DNA from 4 places in the Pseudomonas migulae genome. Region 2 is predicted to be linked to each of the others. Evidence: predicted binding sites of a transcription regulator. Region 2 holds the regulator's gene; each other region holds the start of a gene.
What was found. The regulator FliA, encoded in region 2, starts transcription of late flagellar genes. The targets are predictions, from matches to a motif close to CTAAAGTTTNNNNNNNNNNNGCCGNTAA.

Region 1 (7,463 bases), 2.0 Mb from region 2:
CGAGGGCCGCGGCCTGGCCTTAGGTCACCTCGACCTCGACAACTTCCGCCACGCCAACGACGCCCTCGGCCACCAGGCCGGCGACCGGTTGATTCTGCAAGTGGTCGCACGGCTGAAAAGCCAGCTCGAGGCAGGCGATCAATTGGCGCGGCTGGGCAGCGATGAGTTCGCCCTGCTGATCGACACCCGCCGTGCGCCGCAACGCGCCGAGTGGATGGCCGAGCGCATCACCGAGGCGTTGGCCGAACCCTATTGGGTCGATGGCGAAAGCCTGTTGATCGGTTCCAGCCTGGGCATCGCCCATGCCCGCGCCCAGGCGGGTGCCGACCCGCTGATGTGGCACGCGCACATCGCCATGCAGCAGGCCAAGAGCACTCAAGGCTGCACCTTTCACATCTTCAACGAACGCATCAACCGCAATGCCCGCAGCATGGCCGACCTCGAAAGCGAGCTGCGCCGGGCGTTGCGTCGCGATGAGCTGGAACTGCATTACCAGCCACGCCTGAACCTGGAAGACGGCCAGATTGTCGGTCTCGAAGCCCTGGTGCGCTGGCGTCACGCTGAACGTGGCCTGCTGCCGCCGAGCGAGTTCGTGCCACTGGCCGAGCAAAGCGGTTTGATCGTGCCGCTCGGTTACTGGGTGATTTCGCGCGCGTTGCGCGACATGCAGGCGCTGCGCGAGCTGGGTATACCGGCGTTGCACATGGCGATCAACCTGTCGTTCCGGCAGTTTCAGGACAGCCAGTTGCTCTCGACCCTGAGTCGGCTGATTGCCGAACGTGGCGTCGAGGCGCAATGGCTGGAATTCGAGCTGACCGAAACCGCCGTCATGCGCCGCAGCGATCTGGTGAAGCAGACCATGGATGCCCTTGGGCGTCTGGGCGTGCGCTTCTCGCTCGACGACTTTGGCACCGGTTTCTCGTCGTTCGTGCACCTCAACAGCCTGCCGATTGCCTTGCTGAAGGTCGACAAGAGTTTCGTGGGCGGGATGGAGGGGCGGGAAGAGAATCGCAAGCTGGTTCACGCGATGATCAATCTGGCGCACAACCTCAATCTTGAAGTGGTCGCCGAGGGCGTGGAAACGCCCGAGCAGTTGGATCTGTTGCGTGGGTTTGGTTGTGATCAGGTGCAAGGGTATCTGATCAGCAAGCCGTTGCCGTTGGCGGAGCTGGTGGATTACTTGAGCTTCGGCAGCAATCAGCAGCCGGCGCTGGAAGTCGTAAGCTAAACACAAACCAAATGTGGGATCGGGCTTGCTCGCGAAGAGGCCGTGTCAGTCGACAATAAAGTTGAATGACACACCGCATTCGCGAGCAAGCCCGCTCCCACAAGGTCTTCATTCGGTCTGGATGGCCTCGAAACGTTGTGACGACGGCTCCCGCCGAATCATCCGCTTCATCTTCCACTCGAACGCCAGCGTCAGGCTCACCGCCGCGCACGCCAGTCCCAGCGCCAATCCCCACCAGACGCCCGTCGGCCCCCAGTTCAAATGGAAGGCCATCCACCACGCGGCGGGCGCGCCAATCAGCCAATAGCAACCCAGCCCGACCAGGAACGTGGTCTTGGCGTCCTTGAGCCCGCGTATGCAGCCCATGGCGATGGTTTGCGTGCCGTCGAACAGCTCGAACCACGCTGCCACCGCCAGCAGGCTCACAGCCAGTTCGATGACGGGGCGGAAGGCCGGGTCGTTGTGGTCCAGGAACAGGCCTATCAACTGATTCGGCAACAGCCAGAACACCATCGCGAAGCCGAGCATCGCCGCCGCGCCGAACGCGATCCCGACCCGTCCGGCCAGTCGCGCGTCCAACAGTTGCCCGGCGCCGTAATGCTGGCCGATGCGCATGGTGATCGCATAGGAAAGCCCCGCCGGAATCATGAACGCCACCGAGACGATCTGCAGCGCGATCTGGTGCGCGCCCAGTTGCGTACTGCCCATGGTGCCCATGCACAGCGCCGCGAAGGCAAACAGCCCGACTTCAACCGCGTAGGTGCCGCCAATCGGCAGGCCCAGACGCCACAACTCTTTCAGATACTGCCGGTTAGGCCGCGACAAACCCTGGCACAACGGATACGCGTCGTACGCCGGATGCCGCCGAATGTGCAGCGCCAACGCCACGGCCATCAGGTTGGCGACAATCGCCGTGACCAGACCGATACCCACCAGACCCATTTTCGGCAGGCCGAACATCCCGGTGATCAGCGCATAGTTGAGCACGAAGTTGGCCACCGTACCGCCGAGGCTAATGACCATCACCGGCGTCGCCCGGCCGATGGCGCTGGTGAAACCGCGCAGGGCCATGAAGCTCAGGTAGCCGGGCAGGGCGAATGGCAGGATCAACAGGAACTGCCCGGCCGCCTGGACGTTGGTCTCGGTCTGGCCGAACAACAGCAACACCGGCTTGAGATTCCACAGCAGCAAACCGGCGACCAAGGCCATCAGCCACGCCAGCCACAAACCGGCCTGGGTCAGTCGCGCGGCGCCGACGATATCGCCCGCGCCCTGACGGATCGCCACCAGGGTGCCGACCGCCGCGATGACGCCGATGCAAAAGATCGACACAAACGAATAGGTCGCCGCACCGAGTCCGCCGCCAGCCAGTGCTTCGGGGCTCAGACGCGCCATCATCAAGGTGTCGGTGAGAACCATCAACATGTGCGCCAACTGCGAGGCAATCAACGGCCCCGCCAGCCGCAGGATGGCCCAGAGTTCAATACGCGCTGGATGCTGCATGGTCATCACGCTCGAGGGTCAAAGAGAACAGGAAAGCGTCGATTCTCGGCGCTCTGCAGGGTTTGCACAAAGGGATAAAAAGGATGGATGGCATGATTAAAACTCATCTTGGGGAGTTTCTGATAAGTTGACGAAATTGCGCTATAGGAGCTTTCCGAATGTCCCGTCGTCTTCCTCCCTTGTATGCCCTTCGCGCATTTGAAGCGGCGGCGCGACATAGCTCGTTTACCCGTGCGGCTGAAGAGCTGTCGATTACACAGAGTGCGGTCAGTCGACACATTCGTACGCTCGAAGAGCATTTCGCCTGTCGGCTGTTTCACCGCAGCGGGCGCAACCTGCAACTGACCGAGTCGGCTCGGCTGATCCTGCCCGGCATCCGCGAAGGCTTCACGGCACTCGAACGCGCCTGCAATACCTTGCGCGCCGAAGATGACATCCTGCGCATGAAAGCGCCGTCCACCCTGACCATGCGCTGGTTACTGGCGCGGCTCAGCCGATTCCGCCATCTGCAGCCGGGCAACGAGGTGCAACTGACCAGCGCCTGGATGGACGTTGATTCGGTGGACTTCAACCATGAGCCGTTCGACTGCGCCGTGATCCTCAGCAACGGGCATTTTCCGCCAGACTGGGAGGCGAGTTTCCTGTTCCCCGAAGAGCTGATTCCAGTAGGCGCACCGAATCTTCTGAAGGACCAACCGTGGGATGTCGAACGCTTGGCCAATGCCGAACTGCTGCACCCGACACCGGACCGGCGTGACTGGCGCAACTGGCTGGAGCGCATGGGGCTGACGGATCAGGTGTCGCTCAAGGGCGGACAGGTGTTCGATACGCTTGAACTGGGGATGATTGCTGCCGCCCGGGGTTATGGTGTGTCGATGGGTGATCTTTTGATGGTGGCCGAGGATGTGGCGCAGGGACGTCTGAGCTTGCCGTGGCCGACTGCCGTCGCCAGTGGTGAGAATTATTACCTCGTCTGGCCGAAAACACGCCCCGGAGGTGAACGTTTGCGCCGTCTCAGCGATTTCCTCCAAGGCGAAGCCCTGGCGATGAAATTGCCGGATGTCGTGCACTTGAGCTGAATCGATAGAGCGGTCCAGATAGAGGCTTTGAGCCATATCCCGGCTAATCACTCAAGTATTCAGGTTTGCCGCCGAAAATCTGCAGATGGAACCTTCGTGCAGGTTCGACGCAATTCCCATTATTAGAAAATTTGCTGAGCAGCCGATCAATGAAGATCCGGTCACTTGGCCAGGAGCTGTCATGTCTCAACCTCGTGCCCGGATTGCCTCACAGCTTGGTCTTGCGCTCGCCGTTATTCTGGCGATTGTCATCAGCGGCAGCACCGTCTTCGCCCTGCGTTCGCTGGACACGGCCAACCTCGCCACCCGCGAAGAGCACCTGGCCAGCGAAGCCCGCTTGCTGGCCGACCAGCTGACTACGTTTCACGGCACGTTGCGTGAAAGTACCCAACGCCTGGCCGGCCTGTTCGAGAAGCGCTTCAGCGCAGGTCTGAGCGTGCATCCGGACGAACCGGTGACCGTGGCGGGCGCGCAGACCCCGGGCCTGCACCTGGGCAGTGAAGTGCTGAACAACAACTTCAAGGAAGTGGACGAGTTCAAGCAAATGACCGCGGGCGTTGCGACGGTGTTCGTGCGCAGCGGTGATGAGTTCATTCGAGTCAGTACGAACGTCACTAAACAGGACGGCAGCCGCGCCATCGGCACCTTGCTCGATCATGCGAACCCGGCTTATGCACGTTTGCTGGCGGGGCAGAATTATGTAGGTCGGGCTTTGCTGTTCGAGCGCTTCTACATGTCGCAGTACACCCCCGTGCGCGATGGCAGCGGTAAGGTCATTGCCGTGTTGTATGTAGGATTCGATTACACCGACGCGCAGAACGCACAGTTCGCCAACCTCACACGCTTCCGTATCGGGCAGACCGGTTCTTTGGCATTGCTCGATGAGCAGAACAAATGGCTGGTGCCAATCGCGGGTGTGCAAGCACCGGAGCAAGCGGTCAAGACGATCAACAGCCTGGTCAAGACGCCGGGTAAAGGTGAGTTCTGGAGCGACAAGTCCGAAGACTTCTACAGCATTGCCGTGCCATTTGAAGGCGGGCCGTGGTCGGTCGTGGCGAGCATGCCGAAAAGTGAAATCCGTGCGGTCACCTGGGCGGTTGGCATCCAATTGGCGATTGGCAGCCTGCTGGCGATGTTGATCGCCGTGGGCTCCGCGGTCTGGTTGCTGCGCAGCAAGCTCGCACCGCTGGGAGACCTCGTTCGGCAGGCCGAAGCCTTGGGCGCCGGTGATCTGAGCGTGCGCCTGAGCGTGTCGAGCAACGACGAAATCGGTCAGTTGGCCCGCGCCTTCAACCAGATGAGCCAAGCGCTGTCGACGATGGTCGAGCACATCCGCAAGGCCTCGCAAGAGGTCAACAGCCGCGCTCAGGCGCTGTCTGGCCTGTCGGGTGGTGCCTATGAAGGCATGGAGCAGCAATCGGGTGAAATCACCAGCATGGCCGGTGCCGTGGAAGAATTCAGCGCCACCTCGCTGAACATTGCCGACAACATGGGTAGCACTCAACGTCTGGCGCAGGAAAACGCACAACAAACCCAGATCGGTCGTACATCGATGGACGAAGCATCCTCGTCCCTGGAGCAAATTGCCGGCGCACTGAACAGCACCGCCACGGTGATCAACACCTTGGGTCAGCGCTCTCAGGAAATCGGCGGGATTGTCGGGGTGATCACTTCGATTGCCGAACAGACCAACTTGCTGGCGCTCAACGCGGCCATCGAAGCGGCGCGTGCCGGTGAGCAGGGTCGTGGATTTGCGGTGGTGGCTGACGAGGTGCGCAACCTGGCATCGCGTACTCGCCAGGCCACCGACGAGATTTCCGGAATGATTCAAAGCATTCAGCAGGAAACCGGCAACGCCATCAGCACCATGGAGCAAGGCAATGTGCTGATGCAGGAAGGCCTGTCGCGTAACGCCAACGTCGCTTCGGCCCTGGCGCGGATCGATGAGCAAAGTCGCTCGGCTGGCCAACAGTTCGCGGCGATCACCACGGCGACCCAGGAGCAGAGCAGCACGGCGACCTTGCTGAGCAGCAATCTGCAAAGCATTGCCTTGGCCAACAGCGAGCAGCGGGAAGTGGTGTCGAACCTGGCCATCACCGCTAAAGAGCTGGAAAGCCTGGCGGCGGATTTGCGCCAAGAGGTTGACCGCTTCCGTTGAGGTGTCTTTGAAATAGCCTTCGCGAGCAAGCCCGCTTCCACATCAGCACTGCGGTGTTCACAAATATTGTGTTCGCCTCAGATCTAATGTGGGAGCTGGCTTGCTCGCGAAGGGATCGACCCTATATTCGATTTGCCACACATTCGCGGATCAATCATCCCCAGGTTGTCTTCTTGGCTTTGCCTCATTTTTTAACTTGATGAAACGTTTCAGCAAGTCTATAAAAATGCCACAACTCCAATAAAGGCTCCCGCCATGACTCCGCTCAAACTCATCGTCGCCCTCAGCGCGTTCTCCGCCGCGTCCCATGCGATGGCCTGGGATTACGTCCTTCTCGACACCGACAAGGCTGCCCAGAACTGGCAAATCACCAGCCAGCAACTCGGGGTGAAAACCGACAAACCCTTTTCCGTAACCCTGCGAACCCTGCACGGTGGGCGGCAGGAGGGCGTCAGCATTGTCGACATCGATAACGGCACGATGAAACTCTCAGTGGTGCCGACTCGCGGGATGAACGTCCTGCAGGCCTCGGTCGGTAATGTGCGCATGGGCTGGGATTCGCCGGTCAAGGAAGTGGTCAACCCATCCTTCATCGAACTCAACGGTCGTGGTGGATTGGGCTGGCTGGAAGGCTTCAACGAGCTGGTCACCCGCTGCGGCTACGAGTGGGTCGGCCACCCCGGCATGGACAACGGCGAATTACTGACCCTGCATGGTCGCGCTGCCAACATCCCTGCAAGCAAAGTCACCCTGCATATCGACGAAAAACCGCCGTATGCCATCAGCCTGCGCGGCGAGTTGAAAGAGCAGGCGTTCAAGAAAGTCGACTTCTCTGTCGCGACCGAACTGGTCACCGAACCTGGCAGTGCGAGCTTCAGCCTCAATGACACCCTGACCAACAACGGCGACTACCCGAAGGAATACCAGGCGTTGTACCACAGTAACTTCAGCACCCCGTTTCTCGAGCAGGGCGCCCGCTTCGCCGCGCCGGTGAAACAGGTGTCACCGTTCAACGACAAAGCGAAATCGGAACTGCCGGACTGGCAAACCTACCGCGCGCCAACCAAGGATTACGACGAGACGGTGTACAACGTCGTGCCGTATGCCGACGCCAAGGGCGATACGCTGACGGTACTGCACAACAAGGCGGGCAGCCTGGGCGTTTCGGTCGGCTTCAACACTCAAACGCTGCCCGTGTTTTCCTTGTGGAAAAACACCGATACACAAGGCCAGGGCTATGTCACCGGGCTGGAACCAGGGACAAGTTTTTCCTACAACCGTCGATATCAGCGCCCACTCGGTTTAGTGCCGACGATTGCGCCGAAAGAACACAGGCAATTCCAGATCAACTACAGCTTGCTGGCGGACAAGAGCGCTGTGGATAACGCATTGAAGCGTGTTACCGAGATTCAGGGTGGTCGGGAGACTGAGGTGAGGCAGGCGCCGTTAGTGGATCTCAGCAAAGAGTAAAGCCATCAGTTGGTGGCTGGCCGGT
Region 2 (7,463 bases):
ATCGCCAGATGTTCGCCTCGCCCAAGGCGCTGGCCGTGGCGGCGGGTTTGATGGCGGTCATGGGCCTGGTGCCCGGCATGCCACACTTCTCCTTCCTGAGCATGGCGGCCCTCGCGGCCGGCGGCGCCTACCTGTTCTGGAAGAAGCAGAACGTCGTCAAGGTTCAGGCCTTGCAAGAGGTCAAGCGTCAGCAGGAGCTGCTGCCATCGCCGGCGCGCGCTCAGGAAACCAAAGAGCTGGGCTGGGACGATGTGACGCCGATCGACATGATTGGCCTGGAAGTCGGCTACCGGCTGATTCCGCTGGTGGATCGCAACCAGGGTGGTCAGTTGCTGGCGCGTATCAAGGGCGTGCGCAAGAAGCTGTCCCAGGACCTGGGTTTCCTGATGCCGACTGTGCATATCCGTGACAACCTCGACCTGGCGCCAAGTGCCTATCGACTGACCCTGATGGGGGTGATCCTCGCCGAAGCGGAGATTTATCCGGATCGGGAACTGGCGATTAACCCGGGTCAGGTCTACGGTTCGCTGAATGGCATTACCGCCAAAGATCCGGCTTTCGGGCTGGAGGCGGTGTGGATTGAAATCAGTCAGCGTGCACAGGCGCAATCCCTCGGTTACACCGTGGTCGATGCCAGTACAGTAGTGGCAACCCATTTGAACCAGATTTTGTACAAGCACTCCAGTGAGCTGATTGGTCACGAAGAAGTGCAGCAGCTCATGCAATTGCTGGCCAAAAGCTCGCCGAAACTGGCCGAAGAACTGGTGCCGGGCGTGGTGTCGTTGTCGCAGCTGCTCAAGGTGCTCCAGGCGTTGCTGGCCGAACAGGTGCCCGTACGGGACATTCGCAGCATCGCCGAGGCGATCGCGAACAATGCCAGCAAGAGTCAAGATACTGCCGCGCTGGTGGCCGCGGTGCGCGTTGGCGTATCCCGCGCAATCGTCCAAAGCATTGTAGGGACTGAGTCGGAGCTACCAGTTATCACGCTAGAGCCAAGGTTGGAACAAATATTGCTCAATAGTCTTCAGAAGGCAGGACAAGGCTCGGAAGAGGGCGTTCTGCTGGAGCCAAGCATGGCTGAAAAACTGCAACGCTCGTTGATCGAGGCGGCGCAGCGTCAGGAGATGCAAGGTCAACCGGTGATTCTGCTGGTGGCCGGTCCGGTTCGCGCGATGCTCTCGCGATTTGGCCGACTGGCAGTCCCGGGTTTGCATGTGTTGGCTTACCAGGAAATTCCTGACAACAAGCAAGTGACCATCGTTGCGACAGTAGGGCCCAACGGCTGAGGTAGTGGTTTATGCAAGTTAAGCGTTTTTTCGCCGCCGATATGCGTCAGGCCATGAAACTGGTTCGTGATGAGCTGGGCGCTGATGCCGCCATCATTGGCAACCGCCGGATCGCCGGTGGTGTCGAGCTGACGGCTGCCCTCGATTACAAACTGTCGGCGCTGGCCCCGCGTGTTCCGAACATGGAACTCGAGGACGAGCTGCGCAAGACCCAGTCGCGGATCGTGACCGCCCAGGCCGAACTGAGCCTGCGCAGCGAGGGCGAGAGCGACAAGTCCACCAATCGTCAGTTGTTCGCCGGCCTGCCACTCACCGCCGCCGAACCGCTGATCGAACCGACTTACACCGAACCCCGTCGTGCAGCGCCGGCTCCTGCGCCAGCTTCCGGCGGTGTCGACCCGCGGGCTTTCGACTCGATGCGTTTCGAGCTCAACAGCTTGCGCGAACTGATGGAAGTACAACTCGGCTCCCTGGCCTGGAATCAGCTGCAAGGCAGCCGTCCGGCCCAGGCGAACCTGTGGCGTCGCCTGCAGCGCATCGGTTTGTCCGGTCCGTTGTCCCGCGATCTGCTGGAACTGATCACTGAGATTGACGAACCTCGTCAGGCCTGGCGCATGTTGCTGGCGCACCTGGCGCGGATGATCGCCACACCGGAAATCGAGCCACTGGAAGAGGGCGGCGTGATTGCCATGGTCGGTCCTGCCGGCATGGGCAAGACCACCACACTGGCCAAGCTCGCGGCCCGTTACGTGCTCAAGTACGGCGCACAGAACATCGCGCTGGTGAGCATGGACAGCTACCGCATCGGCGCTCAGGAACAACTCAAAACCCTGGGCCGGATCCTCAACGTGTCGGTAACGCACGTCGACCCGGGCCAGTCGCTGGTGCAGGCGCTGGATCCATTGCTGCGCAAGCGTGTGGTGCTGATCGATACCGCGGGCCTTCAGGCCAGCGATCCGGCACTGCGCATGCAGCTCGAAAGCCTGGCCGGGCGTGGCATCAAGTCAAAAAATTATCTGGTTCTGGCAACCACCAGCCAGAAACAGGTTCTAACGGCCGCTTATCACAGTTACAAGCGTTGCGGGCTCGCTGGCTGCATCCTGACTAAACTGGATGAAACGGCAAGTCTGGGCGAGGTGTTGAGCCTGGCAATCAGTCACGAGTTGCCGGTGGCTTACCTGACCGATGGACCGCGGATTCCGGATGATTTGCATCTGCCGCGTCGTCATCAGCTGGTCAGCCGCGCCGTGAGTGTGCAAATGCAGGAAGAACCCAGCGAAGAAGCCATGGCTGACATGTTCGCTGATATTTACCACAGCCCGACCAAGCAGGTTGGCTGAGGTATTAATGAACAGTTTTTGTACCTACATCGATGGTCTGCCATGCATTGTTCCGTTTGTGAACGCGCAGCCAGTAATGTGGCCTCCGTCTATGCAAGACAAGGTAAAGAAATAACATGGGCAGCATGCATCCCGTACAGGTGATCGCGGTGACCGGCGGCAAAGGTGGCGTCGGGAAGACTAACGTGTCAGTGAACTTGTCCCTGGCTCTAGCTGAGCTCGGCCGGCGCGTCATGCTGCTGGACGCCGATCTGGGGCTGGCGAACGTCGACGTCCTGCTGGGACTGACACCCAAACGCACCCTGGCCGACGTGATCGAAGGCCGCTGTGAGCTGCGCGACGTGTTGTTGCAGGGGCCCGGCGGCATCCGCATCGTCCCGGCGGCGTCCGGTACTCAGAGCATGGTCCATCTGAGCCCGGCGCAACACGCCGGCCTGATCCAGGCATTCAGCGATATCGGCGACAACCTCGACGTCCTGGTGATCGACACCGCTGCAGGTATTGGTGACTCGGTAGTCAGTTTCGTTCGCGCCGCGCAGGAAGTCTTGCTGGTGGTCTGCGACGAGCCGACCTCGATCACCGACGCCTACGCACTGATCAAGCTGCTGAACCGCGACTACGGCATGAACCGTTTCCGCGTCCTGGCCAACATGGCCCAGAGCCCGCAGGAAGGTCGCAACCTGTTCGCCAAGTTGACCAAGGTCACGGATCGCTTCCTCGACGTCGCCTTACAATACGTCGGTGCGGTGCCGTACGACGAAAGCGTGCGCAAGGCTGTCCAGAAGCAACGCGCGGTTTATGAAGCGTTCCCGCGTTCCAAGTGCTCGCTGGCCTTCAAGGCCATCGCACAAAAGGTCGATACCTGGCCGTTGCCCGCCAACCCGCGTGGGCATCTGGAGTTCTTCGTCGAGCGCCTCGTGCAACAAACCGCAGGACCCGTGCTATGACAGCCAGCGGCTACAACCTTTACAAGAAGTCGGCACGTGACGCGCAGTACGAGCTGATCGAGCGTTACGCGCCACTGGTCAAACGCATTGCCTACCACTTGCTGGCGCGACTGCCGGCCAGTGTCCAGGTCGAAGACCTGATCCAGGCCGGCATGATCGGCCTGCTTGAAGTATCGACCAAATACGACGCCAGCAAAGGCGCGAGTTTCGAGACGTATGCGGGCATTCGAATCCGCGGCGCGATGCTCGATGAAGTCCGCAAGGGGGACTGGGCGCCACGTTCGGTCCACCGCAATACCCGCATGGTCAGCGACGCAATTCGCTCGATTGAAGCTAAAACCGGCCGTGACGCTAAAGATCACGAAGTTGCGGCCGAACTCCAATTGAGTCTCGACGATTACTACGGGATTTTGAACGACACCCTGGGCAGCCGGTTATTCAGTTTCGACGATCTGTTGCAGGACGGCGAACACGAAGGGCTGCACGAGGATGGCGCGAGTGCTCATCTCGAGCCGTCACGCGATCTGGAAGATGAACGCTTCCAGGCGGCGCTGGCGGACGCGATTGCCAATTTGCCGGAGCGTGAGCGACTGGTGTTGGCGCTGTACTACGACGAAGAGTTGAATCTCAAGGAAATCGGTGAGGTCCTGGGGGTCAGCGAATCTCGGGTCAGCCAGTTACACAGCCAGTGCGCGGCCCGTTTGCGGGGGCGTTTGGGGGAGTGGCGAGCGCGCTGAAGGCAGTGTGGGGACACTGCGAACGTGGCTGGTGTGGTGTTGAACTGCGCCGGTCTCGATCTGTTGTGCTCCAGACAGTCATTGAGTGCTTTGCCGGATTGATTGAAATGGCGCGTCCAGGTGCTGGGCGCGTTTAAGACTGCTTGGAGGTCGAATTGGACAAGAACATGAAAATCCTCATCGTTGATGACTTCTCAACGATGCGGCGGATCATAAAAAACCTGTTGCGTGACCTTGGGTTCACCAACACGGTCGAGGCCGACGATGGCACTACTGCCATTCCGGTTCTCAACAGCGGGAGCATCGACTTTCTGGTAACGGACTGGAACATGCCTGGCATGACCGGCATCGATCTGCTGCGCCACGTGCGCGCCGATGAAAAGCTCAAGCACCTGCCGGTGCTGATGGTGACCGCTGAAGCCAAGCGCGAGCAGATCATCGAAGCGGCCCAGGCCGGTGTTAACGGCTATGTGGTCAAACCCTTCACGGCCCAGGCGTTAAAAGAAAAAATCGAGAAGATTTTCGAACGCATCGGTTGAGAAACTGCGCCACGGGGGAGCTATGGACCACAACGAATCTTCACAGGGCGATTTTGAATCGACCCTGAAAAAACACGCGGTCGAACTGGTCGAAAGCCTTGAAAAAGGCAGGTTCGGCGACGCTGTGCAACTGATCCATGAGCTCAATCAGACCCGTGACCGCGGCCTGTATCAGGAAGTGGGCAAGCTCACCCGCGAGCTGCACAGCGCGATCGTCAATTTCCAGATTGACCCGCACATGCCGCAAGCCGAGGAAGTGTCGCAGATCACGGATGCCACCGAGCGCCTGGGTTATGTTGTGAAACTGACCGAGGCTGCCGCCAACCGCACCATGGATCTGGTCGAGAACTCCACGCCGCTGGTCAACAGCCTGAGCGATGAAGCCCAAGCGCTGAGCACGGACTGGGGGCGGTTCATGCGTCGCGAAGTCGGGGCTGAAGAGTTTCGCGAGCTGGCACGGCGTGTCGACGGTTTCCTGGCACGCAGCAGCACGGACAACCGCGCGGTGTCGAGCAACCTCAACGACATTCTGCTCGCTCAGGATTATCAGGACCTCACAGGTCAAGTGATCAAGCGTGTGACCCAATTGGTCACCGAAGTTGAAAGCAACCTGCTCAAGCTCGTGCTTATGGCCAGTCAGGTGGACCGCTTTGCGGGCATCGAACATGACCGTGAAGCGATGCTTGCTGAAAAAGATCCGCAAAAACATCTCTCTCAGGGTGAAGGTCCGCAGATTCATGCCGATAAAAGAGAAGACGTTGTGTCCGGTCAGGACGATGTGGACGATTTGCTATCCAGCCTGGGATTTTAGAGTTTTGGAATTTTAGGTTTTTTAGGTTTTTAGACCTGTTAGGAGCACCCCCTTAATGAGCTTCGGCGCCGATGAAGAGATCCTTCAGGATTTCCTGGTTGAGGCCGGCGAGATTCTAGAGCAACTGTCCGAACAGCTGGTCGAGCTTGAAAGCCGACCGGATGATGCGGATTTGCTCAATGCAATTTTTCGCGGTTTTCACACTGTAAAAGGGGGCGCCGGCTTCCTCCAGCTCAACGAGTTGGTGGAGTGCTGTCACATCGCCGAGAACGTGTTCGACATCCTGCGCAAGGGTGAACGTCGCGTCGACTCGGAATTGATGGACGTGGTTCTCGAAGCGCTGGATGCGGTGAACAGTATGTTTACCGAAGTCCGCGAGCGCAGCCCGATCACGCCTGCCACGCCTGAATTGCTCGCGGCCCTGGCCCGTCTGGCCGAGCCGCAAACCGCCGATGAAGCCGCGCCTGTGGCTGAAGTGGTGGAAGCACCGGCTGCCGAAGCCGAATCAGGCGACATCACCGATAACGAATTCGAACAACTGCTGGACTCGCTGAACGCCGTCAAGGCCCAGGCCGAGGCGCCGGCCGTTGCTCCGCTGCCCGCTGGCGATGCCGCGGCCGGCGACGAAATCACCGATGCAGAATTCGAGTCGTTGCTCGATCAATTGCACGGCAAAGGCCAGTTCGCGGTCGACGCGGTAGCCGCACCTGCTGCCCCCGCGGCACCGGCTGCTCCAAAAGCGGCGGGCGACAGTTCCGACATTACCGACGACGAGTTCGAAGCTCTGCTCGATCAGTTGCACGGCAAGGGCAACTTTGCCGTCGACGCGCTGGAGTCGGCGATTGCCGCCGTACCAGCCCCGGCTGCGCCTACCGCTAAAGCGGCCGGCGGCGATCTGATCTCGGATCACGAGTTCGAATCGCTGCTCGACGAATTGCACGGCAAAGGCAAGTTCACCGAAGTCGGCACCGGTTCTGCCGCTGCTGCGGTAGCGGCGCCCGTCGCCAAAGCCCCGGCACCGGTCGCCAAGGCGCCCGAGCCAAAAGCTGAAGCGCCGAAGCCTGCTGCCGCCGCTGCACCGGCGCCTGCCCGTGCACCGGCTGCGCCACCGGCGGAAAAACCGGCCAGCGAAGCCGAGACCACCGTGCGGGTCGATACCGCGCGTCTCGACGAAATCATGAACATGGTGGGCGAGCTGGTACTGGTGCGTAACCGTCTGGTTCGTCTGGGTGCCAACAGCGCCGATGAGGCCATGTCCAAGGCCGTGTCGAACCTCGACGTGGTCACCGCTGACTTGCAAACCGCGGTCATGAAGACCCGGATGCAGCCGATCAAGAAAGTCTTCGGGCGCTTCCCGCGTCTGGTTCGCGACCTGGCTCGCCAGCTCAAGAAAGAGATCAACCTGGAGCTGGTCGGCGAAGAAACCGACCTCGACAAGAACCTCGTCGAGGCCCTGGCCGACCCGCTGGTCCACTTGGTGCGCAACTCGGTCGACCACGGCATTGAAGAGCCGGCCGATCGTGAAGCGATGGGCAAACCGCGTAGCGGCAAAGTGATCCTGTCCGCTGAGCAGGAAGGCGACCACATCCTGCTGTCCATCTCCGATGACGGCAAGGGCATGGATGCCGACGTGTTGCGCGGCATCGCGGTGAAGAAAGGTTTGATGGACAAGGATGCGGCGGACCGTCTCAGCGAGTCCGACTGCTTCAACCTGATCTTCGCACCGGGTTTCTCGACCAAAACCGAGATCTCCGACGTGTCGGGTCGTGGCGTGGGCATGGACGTGGTGAAAACCAAGATCGC
Region 3 (7,463 bases), 4.8 Mb from region 2:
GGTTCCTGTTCGAACACATCCAGCGCTGCCCCGGCCAGGCGCTGTTTCTGCAATGCCTTGATCAACGCCGCTTCATCGACAATCGGCCCGCGTGCGGTGTTGACCAGCAGGGCTGTGGGTTTCATCCAGTCCAGCGCCTGCGCGTCGACCAACCCGCGGCTGCGCTCGCTGAGGACAAGATGCACGGACAGCACGTCGGCCTGTTCGAACAGCTCCTGTTTGCTCACATAGGTCACGCCCACTTCGGCGGCGCGTTCGGCGGTCAGGTTCTCGCTCCAGGCGATCACCCGCATGCCAAACACCTGACCGAACTGCGCGACCCGCTGGCCGATGCTGCCCAGGCCGAGAATCGCCAGGGTCTTGCCGTGCAGGTCGCCACCCAGGCCTTGTTGCCATTTTCCGGCGCGCAGGGCATTGGCTTCCACGACAAGGTTGCGGGTCGCGGCCATGATCAGCGACCAGGTCAGTTCCGGCGCGGCGTGTTTGTAGCTGTCCGTGCCGCTGACCTGAATGCCGAGGGCGGCAGCGGCTTTGAGGTCGAGCGCAGCGTTGCGCATGCCGCCGGTGACCAGCAGTTTGAGCTTCGGCAGCCGCCGCAACAGATCTTCATCGAACCGGGTGCGCTCGCGCATCACGCAGATCACTTCAAACTCAGCAAGGCGCGCTGCCAGCGTTTCGTTGTCGGCCGGGTAATCATGGATGAAATCAACCTGGCCGATGGCGTCCAGCGCCGACCAGTCCACGACACTGCGCGCCACATCCTGCCAGTCATCGATCACCGCAATCTGCACAGCCATCAGCCTTACCTCATCAACGAACGGGGTTGGTTTTGTTCAGCCAGGCGAGCAGGGCCTGGTGGAATTTTTCCGGCTCTTCCATCTGCGGCGCGTGGCCCATGCCGGGGAATTCGACCAGTGTCGACCGGGGAATCAGCTTTGCCACTTGTTTGCCGAGCACGTCGTAGTGCCCGATTTTCGCCTTGACCTCGGGTGAAGCGATGTCCTTGTTGATCGCCGTGGTATCGGCGGTGCCGATCAGCAGCAGCGTCGGCATCTTCAGGTCTTTGAATTCGTAGTACACCGGTTGGGTGAAGATCATGTCGTAAATCAGCGCCGAGTTCCACGCCACCTGAGTCTTGCCCGGGCCTTTGGCCAGACCTGCGTACATGTCCACCCAGCGGTCGAACTCGGGTTTCCAGCGACCGTCATAGTAGGTGCTGCGTTGATAGTCGTGCATGCCCTGCGCCGTCACTTTCAGCTCGCGCTCGTACCATTGATCAACCGTGCGATACGGCACGCCGAGGGCTTTCCAGTCTTCCAGGCCGATGGGGTTGACCATGGCCAGTTGTTCAACCTGATCGGGGTACTGCAACGCATAGCGGGTAGCGAGCATGCCGCCAGTGGAATGCCCGAGCAGGGTCGCTTTCTGGATGCCGAGGGCTTTGAGCAGTTGCTGGGTGTTGGTTGCCAACTGCTGGAAGCTGTACTGGTAGTTGTCCGGTTTGCTGGAGGTACAGAAGCCGATCTGGTCCGGGGCAATGACGCGGTAACCGGCGTCGCTCAAGGCCTTGATCGACGTCTCCCAGGTGGCTCCGCAGAAATTCTTGCCGTGCATGAGCACGATGCTGCGCCCGTTGGCCTTGCCATGGGCGGCGACGTCCATGTAGCCCATTTGCAGGGATTTGCCCTGGGACTGAAAGGCGAAATGCTTGACCGTGTAGGGATATTCGAAGCCTTGCAGCCCCGCTCCGTATTCCGGGCCTTCGGCCGCGACGACGGGCAGAGCGGCGGTCAGCAGCAGGCTGGGCAGCCAACGGGAGAGGGCGAGGGACATGGGTAAACTCCACAGGAAATCGGCCGATGCTGGATCGGCATGATTAGGGTGACATTAAGCACAGGCAATCGCGGCGACTGATCGTTCAACTCATCCAGCCCATTGTGGCCAGGGTCAGTGCGCCATAACGCGCGCCTTTGGCCAGCGTCACGATCAACAGGAAGCGGCCCAGCGGTTCGCGCATGACGCCGGCCACCAGGGTCAGCGGATCGCCGATGACGGGCACCCAGCTCAGCAGCAGTGACCAATGGCCGTAGCGCTGATAATGAACCCGGGCCTTTTCCAGATGCTGCGGGCTGACCGGAAACCAGCGTCGATCACGGAAACGCTCGATTCCGCGCCCCAGCCACCAGTTCAGCAGCGAACCGAGGACATTGCCCAGGGTCGCGACCGCGAGCAGCGACCACAGCCAATACTGCTCGCTGAGCAGCAGCCCCACCAACACGGCTTCGGACTGCAACGGCAACAGGGTCGCCGCACCGAACGCGGCGAAGAACAGCCCGATGTACGCACCGAACATCAATGGGCAGCGTAGTCCGCCACCACCACATCAGTGCCGTCCTTTTTCAGGCCGATCACTTGATAGCCATCGCTCATGCCGTCCATTTCCATGCCCGGCGAACCCATCGGCATGCCGGGGGCCGCCACACCCAACAGGTCATTGCGCTTGCTCAGGGCCAGCACCTGATCGGCCGGGACATGGCCTTCGACGAATTTGCCGTTGATCAAGCCGGTGTGGCAGGACGCCAGGCGCGGTGGTACGCCGTGCTGCTGCTTGAATTCGCTCATGTTGGCTTCGACGTGGTCTTCGACCTTGAAGCCGTTGGCCTCCAGGTGGCTGATCCATTTTTTGCAGCAGCCACAGTTGGCGTCGCGGTGGACTTCGATCGGGATCAGGTCGGCGGCCTGGGCCAGGGAAGAAATGAACAGGGCGCTCAAGGCGACCAGACGCAGGTGGGTTCGCATGGAGAATATCTCGACTCGGATGGCGTCAAAAAAAGAGCCATTTTGACTGCTTTAGCCATCAGCGAGGCAAGAGATTGTTTCGAAGTAATGCTGAAGTAAGCACAGAACCTGTGGGAGCGGGCTTGCCCGCGATGAGGTCAGCAAAGCCAACAATGATATCGACTGTTAAACCGTCATCGCGGGCAAGCCCGCTCCCACAGGGTTCTGCATTGGCAGCGAGATCAGCGGACTTTGAACCGGCCCATGATCGCACTGACGCGTGAATTGGCCTCCAGCAACTGCCGGGTATTCAGCTCACTGGCCTGACCGCTTTTCACCAATTCATCCACCATGTGGCGGATTTGCACCATGCTGCGGTTGATCTCTTCGGTCACTGCGCTTTGCTGCTCGGCGGCGGTGGCGATCTGGGTGCTGAGGCTGTTGATGTGGCTGACGGAACCGGCCATTTCATCCAGGCCGGTGTTGACCCGTGCCGTCGCATCGGCCGCCGATTGGCAACTGGCCTGGGTATTTTCCATGGCACTGACCGAAGAACTCACGCCTTGGGTCAGGCGTGTGAGCATCTCGTTGATTTCCGAGGTGCTGGCCTGGGTGCGGGCGGCGAGGGCGCGGACTTCATCGGCCACCACCGCAAAACCGCGTCCCTGCTCACCGGCGCGGGCCGCTTCAATCGCTGCGTTGAGCGCCAGCAGGTTGGTTTGCCCGGCGATGGCGCCGATCACCCCGAGAATCTCGGTGATGCGTTGGGCGTCCTGTTGCATGCTTTCGACTTTGTGAGTGGCGCTGGCCACTTCGTCGATCAGCGCGATCACACTGCTGGAGGCTTCGCCGACGACCACCCGCGAACGGTCGGCGTTTTCGTTGGCGCGCTGGGTGAACGCCGCGGTTTCAGCCGCATTCTGCGCAACGCTTTCGGCGGTCGAACTCATTTCGGTGATGGCGGTGACGGTCTGGTCGGTTTCCGAAGCGTGACGCACCAGAATCTGGCTGGTGTGCGCGGAGGTGCGTTGCAGGTTATCGAGGCTGGACGCCATGGCGCCGGTGGCCTGGGTGACTTCGCCGATCATGTTTTGCAGGTACGCGATGAAGGCGTTGACCGAGTGGCCGATGGCGCCCAGTTCGTCTTCGGCGCGGATGGTGATGCGTTTGGTCAGGTCGGCGTCACCGGCCGACAGCGCGTCGATATTGGCCTTCAGCGCTTTCATGCGCTGGATCAACTGGCGGATCGCGTAGATTTGCAGCAACACCAGCAGGATCACCATCGGGATCTGCAGCAGGCTCAGTGTGCTGAGTACGTCGTCGCGCTGGGCGGTGATCAGCTTGGTCGGCAGTGCGGTGGCCAGGAACCAGGGCGTGCCTTCGATTGGGCGCATGAAAAAGGTGCTGGCTTCGCCGTTGTTGTCGAATTCGACGCGCTGCGACCGATCACGGTTTTGCAGGCCCGCCTTCACTTGACCGGCGAACGGCGAGTTGCCGGCCAGTTCACTGATGTTCTTCAACACGATCGGCCCACTGATGCGCGAGCTGTTGCTGATGATCTTGCCGTCGGCCTCGACGATCAGCATTTCGGCGCCGAGGTCTTTTTCCTTGCGCGCCACCAGGTCATTGAAGAAGCCCAGGGTCACGTCGATGGTCGACACGCCGTACGCCGCGCCGTTTTTCTGGATGGCCATGGCGCAGTTGGTGCGCGGCTCGGCGCTGGCGTCATCTTTGTAGGCCGCCGCCCAGGCGCATTGTCCGCGCGGGGTTTGCATGCCGCCCTTGTACCAGGTCTGGTCGTAATAGTTGGGCGCGGCGTCGCTGTTCCAAAAGGTGTTGACCGCCAGTTTGCCCGAGGCGTCGCGGTGCCAGAAGGTGCTGAATTTGTTGCGCCCGGCTTCACGCTGGCCGGGCAGGGGCCAGATGCCGCCGCCGAAGACTTTCAGCTCCCCGTACTGATCGACCAGACCCGGTAGAACGGTGTCGATGGCGGCGCTGTCGAGCAGTGGAATGGTCTGGGTGATGCTGCGCTGTTGTGCCTGAACCTTGTTCAGTTCGCCCTGGATTTGCTCGGCGACTTCAGCGATGCGATTGAGCGCCACTTGTTCTTCGGTGTGGCGCAGTTTCGGCGCGACCAATTGGCTGATGCCAACCACGGTGAGAATCGACAGCAGCAGAATGAACAGGACCAGAAACAGTGTGTAGCGAGCCTGAATGGTGCGGAATGCGGGCATGGAGCCGGTCCTTTTTAGCAGCGTTCTTATTGGGAAGTTTCGGCGCTTCAAAGGGCTATCGGCCTGCCTATGTCGAGCTTTAGGTACGATCGTGCAAGATGGGGGCGAGGTGACGGGCGGTGGAGGTCGCTGGCCCGTTCAGGCAATCGAACGGGCCAGGCGCAGATCAACGATCCAGCAACTTCATGACTTCTTCCGGGTAACGCAAACCGGCGGTGGCATCCGCCGGGAAGATGGCTTCCAGCGCGTGCAACTCTTCGCGACTGAGTTGTACCTCCAGCGCCGCCACGTTCTCTTCCAGGTACTTACGCTGTTTGGTCCCGGGGATCGGGATCAGGTAATCCCCCTGAGCCAGCACCCACGCCAATGCGAGTTGACCCGCCGTCACGCCTTTTTCAGCCGCCAGGTCCTGAACCTGCTGCACCAGCAATAGATTTTTCGCGAAATTGTCGCCCTGGAATCGTGGGCTGAAACGACGGTAGTCGTCGGCCGCGAAATCATCCGCGCTTTTCAGTGCGCCAGTCAGAAAACCGCGGCCCAACGGGCTGTACGGGACAAAGGCAATGCCCAGCCGCTGACACGTGGCCAGACAGCCGTTTTCTTCCTGGTCACGGCTCCACAACGAGTACTCGCTTTGCAGCGCGCTGATTGGATGGACCTTGTGCGCCCGTTCCAGTGTCGCCGCCGAGGCCTCGCTCAATCCCAGGTAACGCACCTTGCCGGCCTTTACCAGTTCGGCCATGGCGCCGATGGTTTCCTCGATGGCCACTTGCGGGTCGATACGGTGCTGGTAATACAAGTCCAGGGTCTCGACACCGAGGCGCTTGAGGGTGCCCTCGATTGAGTCGCGAATGTAGTCCGGACGGCCGTTGACCCCGCGTGCGGTCGGATTCGCCGGGTCGCGCACGATGCCGAACTTGCTGGCCAGAAACACCTGATCGCGCTTGCCGACGATGGCTTTGCCGATCAGCTCTTCATTGGTATGCGGGCCGTACATGTCGGCGGTGTCGAGCAGATTGATGCCCAGTTCCAGCGCCCGGTGCAGGGTGGCCGTGGCTTCGCGGGTGTCGACGCCCGTCGTGTAGAAATCGGTCATGCCCATGCAGCCCAGACCGATTGCACTGACCTGTGGACCGTTCTTGCCCAGTTGACGTGTTTGCATGAAATCAGCTCCCTTTGAATGTGAAGCCCATTGTCGGTCTCGACAGAAATGAGATAAACCGGCTAAAACTGCTATCACTATTCATGATTTCTAAATAATCGACCGGTGCAAAAAACCATGGACCGTTTCAACGCCATGCGCGTGTTCACCCGAATCGTTGAACTGGGCGGCTTTGCCAAAGCGGCAGACAGCCTGCAAATTCCCCGTGCCTCGGTGACCATTCTGATCAAGCAGCTGGAAAGCCATCTGGGGGTGCAACTGCTGCAGCGCACCACGCGACAGATCAGCCTGACCCTCGACGGCGCCGCCTATTACCCTCGTTGCGTGCGGTTGCTGGCGGACCTGGAGGAAACCGAAGCGGTGTTCTCCGCCGCGCGACACAACCCCAAAGGTCTGTTGCGCGTGGACATGCCCGGTGGCATCGGGCGATTGGTGGTGATCCCGGCATTGCCGCAATTCACCGCGCGCTATCCCTTGATCGAACTGGAAATCGGTTTGAATGACCGGCCTGTCGACCTGATTCGCGAAGGTGTCGATTGCGTGTTGCGCGGTGGTGCGTCTCTCGATGATTCACTGGTGGCGCGGCCGCTGGTCATGCTTGATCAGGTCACCTGCGCCAGCCCCGACTACTTGCAGCGTCATGGCGCGCCACACGGTCTGGCCGATCTGGCGGGGCATCACATGGTCGAGTACGTCGCCAGCAACGGCAAACGCTATGGGCTGGAATTTGTCGTCGATGGCCAGCTGCAACCGGTCAATCTGCCCAGGCATGTCTCGGTCAACAGTGCCGATGGCTATCTGGCGGCGTGCGAGGCCGGGTATGGGTTGGTGCAGGCGCCGTACTATCACGTGGCCCGGCGTATCAAGGAGGGTGGTTTGATCGAGGTGCTGAGGGAGGTGCCGCCACCGGGGATGCCGTTGACGGCGCTTTATCCTCCTCACCGTCAGTTATCGCGGCGGGTGCGTGTGTTCGTTGACTGGATGATCGAGCTTTGCGCGCAGCCGGGAAACAACTTCTACCGGGATCCGGTTGCGCGCTGAAAAGCGCTAGCGATGCTGGTAATAACCGGGCCCGCTACGGCCGTCATAATGGTGGCCGCCGTGCCAACCGCCGTGGGGGAAAATAATGCAGCCGCTCAGGGAAAGCAGGGCAAGCAGGGGAATCAGCAGTGTGATTCGACGGAACATTTCAAAATCCTCATGGTTATCGCCGCTATGAAGCCAAAAGGCTTCATCGGCTGTAACATGAGACCCCGTTTGCAGCGCCGCATCCCCGAAAAACGGTAGGG
Region 4 (7,463 bases), 3.3 Mb from region 2:
GCCCTGGCGATGCAACCGAAAAACATCAGTATCGCGCTGAACATGGCGCAGTCGCTGCTGCACGGCACCGACACCAGCGTGGCGTCGGCGGAACTCGAAGAATGTCGGGCCTGCCTGAAAACGGTCGGCCTGATGCCCGACACCGACGCGCGGTATGCGCGTTACCAGAAACTGAAAATCAAGGCGTTCGGCGCATGACCCAAAACGACCCGGCACTGGATTTCTCCACGGTGATCGCTTCCACCGTGCATGACATGAAGAACTCGCTGGCGATGTTGATGCAGGCCCACAGCCAATGGCTGGCGCGCCTGCCCGACCCGACGCGACACACCCCGGAGCAGGGCGTGATCGAATTCGAGTTCGCCCACCTCAACGGCATGCTCGTGCAGTTGCTGGGGCTGTACAAGCTCGGCGTCAATCAGATGCCGTTGCAACCGGCTTATCACGAACTCGATGATTTCATCGAAGCGCAGCTGGCCTGTCACCAGGACGTGTTCGCCAGCCGCGGCATCATGGCGACCTACGAAGTGGACCCGCTGAGCCCGCTGGGTTTCTTCGACCGGGAGCTGATTGCGTCGGTACTGGGCAATTGCATCAACAACGCGATCCGTTATGCCCGGCATGCGGTGTTGATCAGCGTCAGCGATGAGGCCGGGCAACTGGTGCTAACGATCAACGATGATGGCGACGGATACCCGACGGAAATGATCGAGCGTCAGGCCGATTACGTGCAGGGCATCAACCACAGCAGCGGCAGCACCGGCCTGGGGTTGTATTTCGCCGGGCGGATTGCCGCGTTGCATCAGCGCAACGGCATCGGCGGACGCACCGAAATCAGCAATGGCGGCCCGTTGGGCGGCGGCGTGTTCAGCCTTTATCTGCCCTGAGCGCAAAAATCCTGTGGGAGCTGGCTTGCCAGCGATGGGGCCTTTGGATTCTGCGTCGATCTTCTGGACGCCATCGCTGGCAAGCCAGCTCCCACAGAGAGCGAGGTTATTTGTCAGTTGAGTGCTTGATATTCCGAACAGGCGGAGCCTATTTTGTACGGTCGCCGTTCGCGGCTTGCACAACAACAAAGGATTGCGTCATGACAACCGATGGCCAGCGTTCACTCGCGCAGCGACTGACGGGCATTGATGAGATTGAATGTGTTACGCCGGACCTGAATGGCGTGCCCCGTGGCAAGGTCATGACGGCCGAGGGGTTTCTCGAAGGACGGCGGTTGCAGATGGCGCGGGGTGTGCTGCTGCAATGCATCATGGGCGGATATCCGCCAGCGCGTTTTTACGGCAGCGATGACGGCGACCTGGCGCTGGTGCCCGATCCCGCGCAGATTCACCGCTTGCCCTGGAGCAAGCAACCACGTGCCTTCGCCATTTGCGATGCCGACGAGCTGACCGGCCAGAGCTCGAATCTGTCGACCCGTGGCCAACTCAAGGCGGTGATCGCACGTTATGCGGCACTTGGCCTGGCGCCCGTGGTAGCGACCGAACTGGAGTTCTTTGTCTTCGCGCCCAATACCGACCCGACGCAACCGTTCCAGCCGCCGCTGGGCCTGGACGGTCGGCGCGAGGATGGCCATTCGGCGTTCAGCGTCAGCTCCAACAACGGCTTGCGCCCGTTCTTCAGTGAAGTCTACGAATGCATGGCGGCACTCGGTTTGCCGCGCGATACGTTCATGCACGAGATGGGCGTCAGCCAGTTCGAGATCAATCTGCTGCACGGCGATCCGCTGCTGCTGGCCGACCAGACGTTCCTATTCAAGCATCTGCTCAAGGAAGTCGCGCTCAAGCACGGCCTGACTGTGGTCTGCATGGCCAAGCCGCTGGCGCACACGCCGGGCAGTTCGATGCATATTCACCAAAGCATCGTCGAGATCGGCAGCGGGCGGAACGTGTTCAGCGACGAGGCCGGTGAACCGACCGCGACCTTCCGTCACTTCATCGGCGGCCAGCAGGCGGGCATGGCGGATTTCACCGCGTTGTTTGCGCCGAACGTAAATTCCTATCAGCGCTTGTGCCATCCGTTCGCATCACCCAACAATGCCTGCTGGTCCCACGACAATCGTGCGGCCGGTTTACGGATTCCGGCCAGTTCGCCGGCCGCTCGTCGGGTCGAGAACCGCTTGCCGGGGGCGGATGCAAATCCGTACCTGGCGATCGCCGCGAGCCTGGCAGCGGGGCTGTACGGTATTGAACACGCGCTGGAGCCGAGCGCAGCGATCCAGGGTGAGTTCGAGGTGCCGGATAATCTTTCGTTACCGTGTACCTTGCATGCCGCCCTCGAACGTCTGAAACGTAGCCAATTGGCGAAGGAACTGTTCGGCAAGGAGTTCATCGAAGGCTACGTCGCTTCGAAGACCCTGGAGTTGACCAGCTTCTTTGATGAAATTACCCCCTGGGAGCGCCGTGTCCTGGCCGCCCAGGCCTGACGAACCTTCGTCTTCGGGCTATCTTTGCGGATAGCCCGTTTCTCACCGCAAGGAGCCGCTCGGAACGCCGATGCGCCAAATCTGGAAACCCTTTCGAGCGCTGTATTTTGCCTCGCTGATGATGTTGATCGGCTCGGGCTTGCTGAGTACTTACCTGGGCTTGCGCCTGGCGGCCGACCATGTCGACAGCCTGTGGGTCGGTGCGCTGATGGCGGCCAACTATTTTGGCCTGGTGCTGGGGGGCAAGATCGGTCACCGGTTGATTGCCCGGGTCGGGCACATCCGTGCCTATTCGGCCTGCGCCGGGATCGTCGGGGCGGCGGTGCTGGGCCATGGCCTGGTGGACTGGCTGCCTGCCTGGATCTTTTTGCGGGTCATCGTCGGCCTCGGCATGATGTGCCAGTACATGGTCATCGAAAGCTGGCTCAATGAGCAGGCCGAAGCCTCGCAACGCGGAACGGTGTTCAGCGGTTACATGATCGCGTCCTATCTGGGTCTGGTGTTGGGGCAATTGATTCTGGTCATGCACCCGGCGCTCGGTCTGGAGCTGTTGATGCTGGTCGCCCTGTGCTTTGCCCTGTGCCTGGTGCCGGTGGCCCTGACGCGGCGGATTCACCCGGCGCCTCTGCACCCGGCGCCGATGGAACCGCGGTTCTTCATCAAGCGCGTACCGCAGTCGTTGAGTACGGTGCTGGGGGCAGGGCTGATCATTGGTTCGTTCTACGGTCTGGCGCCGCTGTATGCCTCGCAGCAAGGGTTGTCCACGGAGCAGGTCGGTCTGTTCATGGGTAGCTGCATTTTTGCCGGCCTGCTGGTGCAGTGGCCGTTGGGCTGGCTGTCCGACCGTTATGACAGGGCGCTGTTGATCCGCTGCTTTGCGCTTTTCCTCGCCGTTGCCGCCTTGCCGTTGGCGATCATGAAACAAGTGCCGCTGGAGGTGCTGTTTATCGCCGGCTTCCTCTGTGCTTTGGTGAAGTTTTGCCTGTATCCATTGGCGGTGGCGTTCTCCAACGACCACGTCGAGGGCGATCGCCGGGTGTCGCTGACGGCGATGCTGCTGGTGACCTACGGTGTCGGCGCCAGTATCGGGCCGCTGGTCGCCGGGGTGCTGATGAAGATGTTCGGCAGCCAGATGCTCTACGCCTTCTTCAGTTTCTTCGCGTTGGTGCTGGTGTGGCGAATCCGTCCGAAAGCGGTGACCAACCTGCACCAGGTGGACGACGCGCCGCTGCATCACGTCGCCATGCCGGACAGTATGTCGAGTTCGCCGCTGGTGGCGTGCCTTGACCCGCGTGTCGATGAACAAGTGGTGCAGGACCAGATGCAGAGCCCGGTCAATCCTGAGCCGAGCCCTGAACCAGAGACCGAGACAGAAACCCCTCGCTCTCCGGAAGACCCGGACACGGGTCGTGAGCAAAGCTTCACCGAGGCCAGGCCTTAAAACCCGGGCATAAAAAAACGGGCAGTCACCGCAAGGGACTGCCCGTTTTTCATGCCGCTTCGAATTACATGTCGTCTTTGTCGAAGCGTCGCGCTTCGCGCTGAAGCTGATAGACGAACCGCTCGACCTGACGCTGCACCAGGCCGCTCATGTTATGAAAGCGGATGCCGGCGAAGGTGGTGGAGATTCTTTCTTCGAAATGCAGATAACGCAGTTCGACCGGTGCCGTCATCTTGCCAAAGGGCAGGGCGGCGGAGAAACGGTCGTAGACCTGGCCCAGTTGCAGGCTGCCGGTGATGTCACCCTCGAAGCGCAACTTGCAGCCGGTGGCGGAAATGTCCAGCAGCTTGCCGCTGATCGGTGCCTTGAGCTTTTCACCGTCCAGTTCGACGCTGACCAGCTGGGCCAGCTTCAATGCCGCACGAAATGCATTGCGGCGCTGGTGATAGACCACTTCATCCGGCAGCGGGCCGCGATAGCAGCGACTGTCGCCGGATTCGTCGATGGTCAACTGGCCGTTGCTTTCCCAGGCAATGCGTACGCCTTCGTGAAAGCCTTCGACCTTGAACGGTTCGCCGGCCAGGAGGAAACGCTCACCGTCACGCGGGATCATTTCGTCGAGCGCCATGGTGCGGCCTTCGCGGTCCACGTCCACCAGATAGCTCTGGAAACGCTGGGTGCGCTCATGGAACGTGATGATCAGTGGATCATGGCTTTCTTGCAGTTGGCGCAGGTTGCCGGAGATTTCCAAAGGCGTGGTAAGCACCTTGGGTGGCTGCGGGGCATCTTCCGCGGTTAAGGCATTGGACACGGTTCATCAATCTCCAGACAAAATATGACTACGGCTGGCCAGTATATTGCCAGCATGTTGCGAGTCTTGATAGGGCGTGGTCATTGGAAGGCTCAAGCCTGACTGAGCGGGCGTGGCTTCGCAAGCTTGGCGGTTGATCCGCGGGCATCATAAAGGGCTGGCGGTTCGCCGCCGGTGAGGATTTTCAGCTGGTTGGCCGTGGCGGCCTGCTGGACCAGGATCGACTGGCCATTATTGGCGTTCGCCGCCTGGCATTGAGCCAGAAGGTCGGTCAGCACATCGCTCTGCGCCAGCAACTCTTCGCCGATGCTCGAATGGCTGGCCAGTTGCTCCAGACCGTTGCGATTGAGCGGCAGATTGAGGCTGGCGAGGATTTCACTGCGCTTGCGGCCATGCTGTTCGAGCAGAATGATCAATGCCTGTTTCTGCGCCAGAATTTCTTCGAGCAGTGGCATGTCACGACCGTGCAAGGCGAGGGACTCGGTTTGCAGTAACTCCAGCAAATGTTGCGCTGGAGCAAAGTCGTCGGTGATCAGTTGCAGTAAATTAGTGTCGTGCATGGCTGGCCTTGGGTTTTAAGCGTCCAAAAGCCTGGCGCGGGCCGTAGCCTAGCGCTGGGCTTCGAAGTTGAGCAGTTTGCTGGCTACACGGTTGCTGTCGACTTTGTAGCTGCCATCGGCAATCGCTGCTTTCAACTCGGCCACGCGGGCTTTGTCGACGGCAGGCTGATCGCGCAGCTTGTCAGTGACCTGTTGCAACTGTTGAGCCTCATTGCTGAGGTGTACCGATTCCCCGCTTTTGACGGTACTGGCCTGTTCGGCCGGGGTATTCAGCGGCGCGGATTTGCCGGCTTCGGCGGTTTCCTTGGCAACGCTGGTACGTGTACTGCCCGTAAGTGACGAGGAACTGTTCAAACGGCTGAAATCGATGACCATGGTAAAAAACCTCTGAGTATTTGGACGCTTGCCATGTTTTCGGCTCTCCCTGTGAAAACTTTAGACCCATTTATCAATGAGCCTGCATGCGCCAGCACTTCTCCTGCATGCGGCACAGTTTAGGGAACAGCCTCGGGCAACGCCACTTCTTCAGGAAAGGGTGCCTACATAGACACTTCCACCTGACCCGGCGCGGTGACCTGCGCCTTGATGACCCGCTTGGAGTTGAGGTTTTTCACGCGAATCTGTTCGCTCATGCCGCCGTTGGACATTGCTTCGCCGGGCATTCGCACGCTGAGCGTACCACTGCGGGCGGTAATGACCACCTGATCGCCCTTGCGAATGACTTCTGCCTGTTCGAGGTGGACGAGGGTAATCACCTGATCCGTGACCATTGGTCGGGTAAGTCGTTGGCCGATCGCCTGGTCGAGGGTCGTCAGGTAACCCTGGTTGATCAGGCTGACATCGCGTTCGCGCAGCAGCACGTCAGCGGGCTCGACAATGTCGGCGCGGCGCAGCGGGCGAGCAGTGGTCACGACGTCGCGAAACAGGCGGACTTGAGCGGGTACGAACACCGTCCAGGGGGAGGTTCCCTCGCAGCGAACCTTGACCGTGACCCGGCCCAGCGGCTTGGCCGGGCTCTCGAGACTGGCTGTCAATTCCTTGTCGCACATGGGCATGCGCAGTCGCGGATCGAGCTGGTTGACCTGGATTTCGTAGCGACCTTCCGTTTGACTGGTAGCCAGATAGTCTTCTACGGTGAATTCAAGAAAGCCCTGGGTGACGCCGATAAGCATGTCAGGCAAGGTAACCGCGTCAGCAAGGGCAGGGCTGCCAGCGTTGAACAGGCAAACAGCCGACATTGCACAGAGCAGTCTGCGAAAAGGCGATGTCAGGTGTCGGAAAAATGTCGGTTCTGTGTTCATAAGAGTTAAAAAGCAAGCGCCGTGCCGTTTAGTGATGAATGTGCGTCGCAACACACTTAGCGTTGGTGTAGGAGTCTGGGCATGGCTGGTGTAATGGATTCGGTAAACCAGCGCACGCAACTGGTAGGGCAGAATCGTCTGGAGCTGTTGCTGTTCCGTCTCGACGGCCAGCAGCTGTATGGGATCAACGTTTTCAAGGTTCGCGAGGTGCTGCAATGCCCCAAGCTGACCCTGATGCCCAAGTCCAATCCTGTCGTGTGCGGTGTGGCAAATATCCGGGGGGCGACCATTCCGATCCTTGATCTGGCAATGGCGACCGGTTCCGGAGCGCTTAAAGATCAAAGCAATCCCTTCGTGATCATCACGGAGTACAACACCAAGACCCAGGGTTTCCTGGTGCGCTCGGTCGAACGCATCGTCAACATGAACTGGGAAGAGATTCATCCGCCTCCCAAGGGCACAGGACGCGATCATTACCTGACGGCTGTGACTCGGGTCGACAATCAGTTAGTCGAAATCATCGACGTCGAGAAGGTCCTGGCGGAAGTGGCGCCGACACCGGAAGCGATTTCCGTCGGTGTGGTCGATGTCGAGACCCAGCACAAGGCACTGTCGCTGCGGGTACTGACGGTCGATGACTCGTCGGTGGCGCGCAAGCAAGTCACGCGTTGCCTGCAGACGGTCGGTGTCGAAGTGGTGGCGTTGAACGACGGACGGCAAGCGCTGGATTACCTGCGCAAGCTGGTCGACGAGGGCAAGAAGCCGGAAGAAGAGTTCCTGATGATGATTTCCGACATCGAGATGCCGGAAATGGACGGGTACACCCTGACGGCCGAAATCCGCAACGACCCTCGCATGCAAAAGCTTCATATCATCCTGCATACTTCGTTGTCGGGTGTGTTCAATCAGGCGATGGTCA

Region 1: a site for FliA is predicted at 3,861-3,888, ahead of J2Y86_RS17010 (methyl-accepting chemotaxis protein). Genes of this name have one in related genera too.
Region 3: a site for FliA is predicted at 5,068-5,095, ahead of J2Y86_RS04075 (methyl-accepting chemotaxis protein). Genes of this name have one in related genera too.
Region 4: a site for FliA is predicted at 5,655-5,682, ahead of flgM (flagellar biosynthesis anti-sigma factor FlgM). Genes of this name have one in related genera too.

Annotation. Positions count from the first base shown of each region.
Region 1 is NZ_JALJWR010000001.1:3,699,172-3,706,634, reverse strand. Features, by position in the region: gene J2Y86_RS17025 (putative bifunctional diguanylate cyclase/phosphodiesterase) at 1-1,228, shown strand, start outside; gene J2Y86_RS17020 (NorM family multidrug efflux MATE transporter) at 1,337-2,731, opposite strand; gene J2Y86_RS17015 (LysR substrate-binding domain-containing protein) at 2,890-3,810, shown strand; gene J2Y86_RS17010 (methyl-accepting chemotaxis protein) at 3,992-5,968, shown strand; gene J2Y86_RS17005 (aldose 1-epimerase family protein) at 6,224-7,438, shown strand; gene J2Y86_RS17000 (YifB family Mg chelatase-like AAA ATPase) at 7,444-7,463, opposite strand, start outside.
Region 2 is NZ_JALJWR010000001.1:5,674,708-5,682,170, forward strand. Features, by position in the region: gene flhA (flagellar biosynthesis protein FlhA) at 1-1,286, shown strand, start outside; gene flhF (flagellar biosynthesis protein FlhF) at 1,298-2,626, shown strand; gene fleN (flagellar synthesis regulator FleN) at 2,743-3,573, shown strand; gene fliA (RNA polymerase sigma factor FliA) at 3,570-4,310, shown strand; gene J2Y86_RS26040 (chemotaxis response regulator CheY) at 4,478-4,849, shown strand; gene J2Y86_RS26045 (protein phosphatase CheZ) at 4,872-5,660, shown strand; gene J2Y86_RS26050 (chemotaxis protein CheA) at 5,716-7,463, shown strand, end outside.
Region 3 is NZ_JALJWR010000001.1:907,747-915,209, reverse strand. Features, by position in the region: gene J2Y86_RS04095 (D-2-hydroxyacid dehydrogenase family protein) at 1-797, opposite strand, end outside; gene J2Y86_RS04090 (alpha/beta fold hydrolase) at 811-1,833, opposite strand; gene J2Y86_RS04085 (YqaA family protein) at 1,919-2,353, opposite strand; gene J2Y86_RS04080 (DUF411 domain-containing protein) at 2,353-2,799, opposite strand; gene J2Y86_RS04075 (methyl-accepting chemotaxis protein) at 3,021-5,012, opposite strand; gene J2Y86_RS04070 (aldo/keto reductase) at 5,179-6,174, opposite strand; gene J2Y86_RS04065 (LysR family transcriptional regulator) at 6,292-7,215, shown strand; gene J2Y86_RS04060 (hypothetical protein) at 7,222-7,362, opposite strand.
Region 4 is NZ_JALJWR010000001.1:2,342,572-2,350,034, reverse strand. Features, by position in the region: gene J2Y86_RS10785 (tetratricopeptide repeat-containing response regulator) at 1-198, shown strand, start outside; gene J2Y86_RS10780 (sensor histidine kinase) at 195-887, shown strand; gene J2Y86_RS10775 (glutamine synthetase family protein) at 1,190-2,431, shown strand; gene J2Y86_RS10770 (MFS transporter) at 2,502-3,872, shown strand; gene J2Y86_RS10765 (flagellar brake protein) at 3,937-4,683, opposite strand; gene J2Y86_RS10760 (flagella synthesis protein FlgN) at 4,776-5,243, opposite strand; gene flgM (flagellar biosynthesis anti-sigma factor FlgM) at 5,292-5,618, opposite strand; gene flgA (flagellar basal body P-ring formation chaperone FlgA) at 5,783-6,544, opposite strand; gene J2Y86_RS10745 (chemotaxis protein CheV) at 6,626-7,463, shown strand, end outside.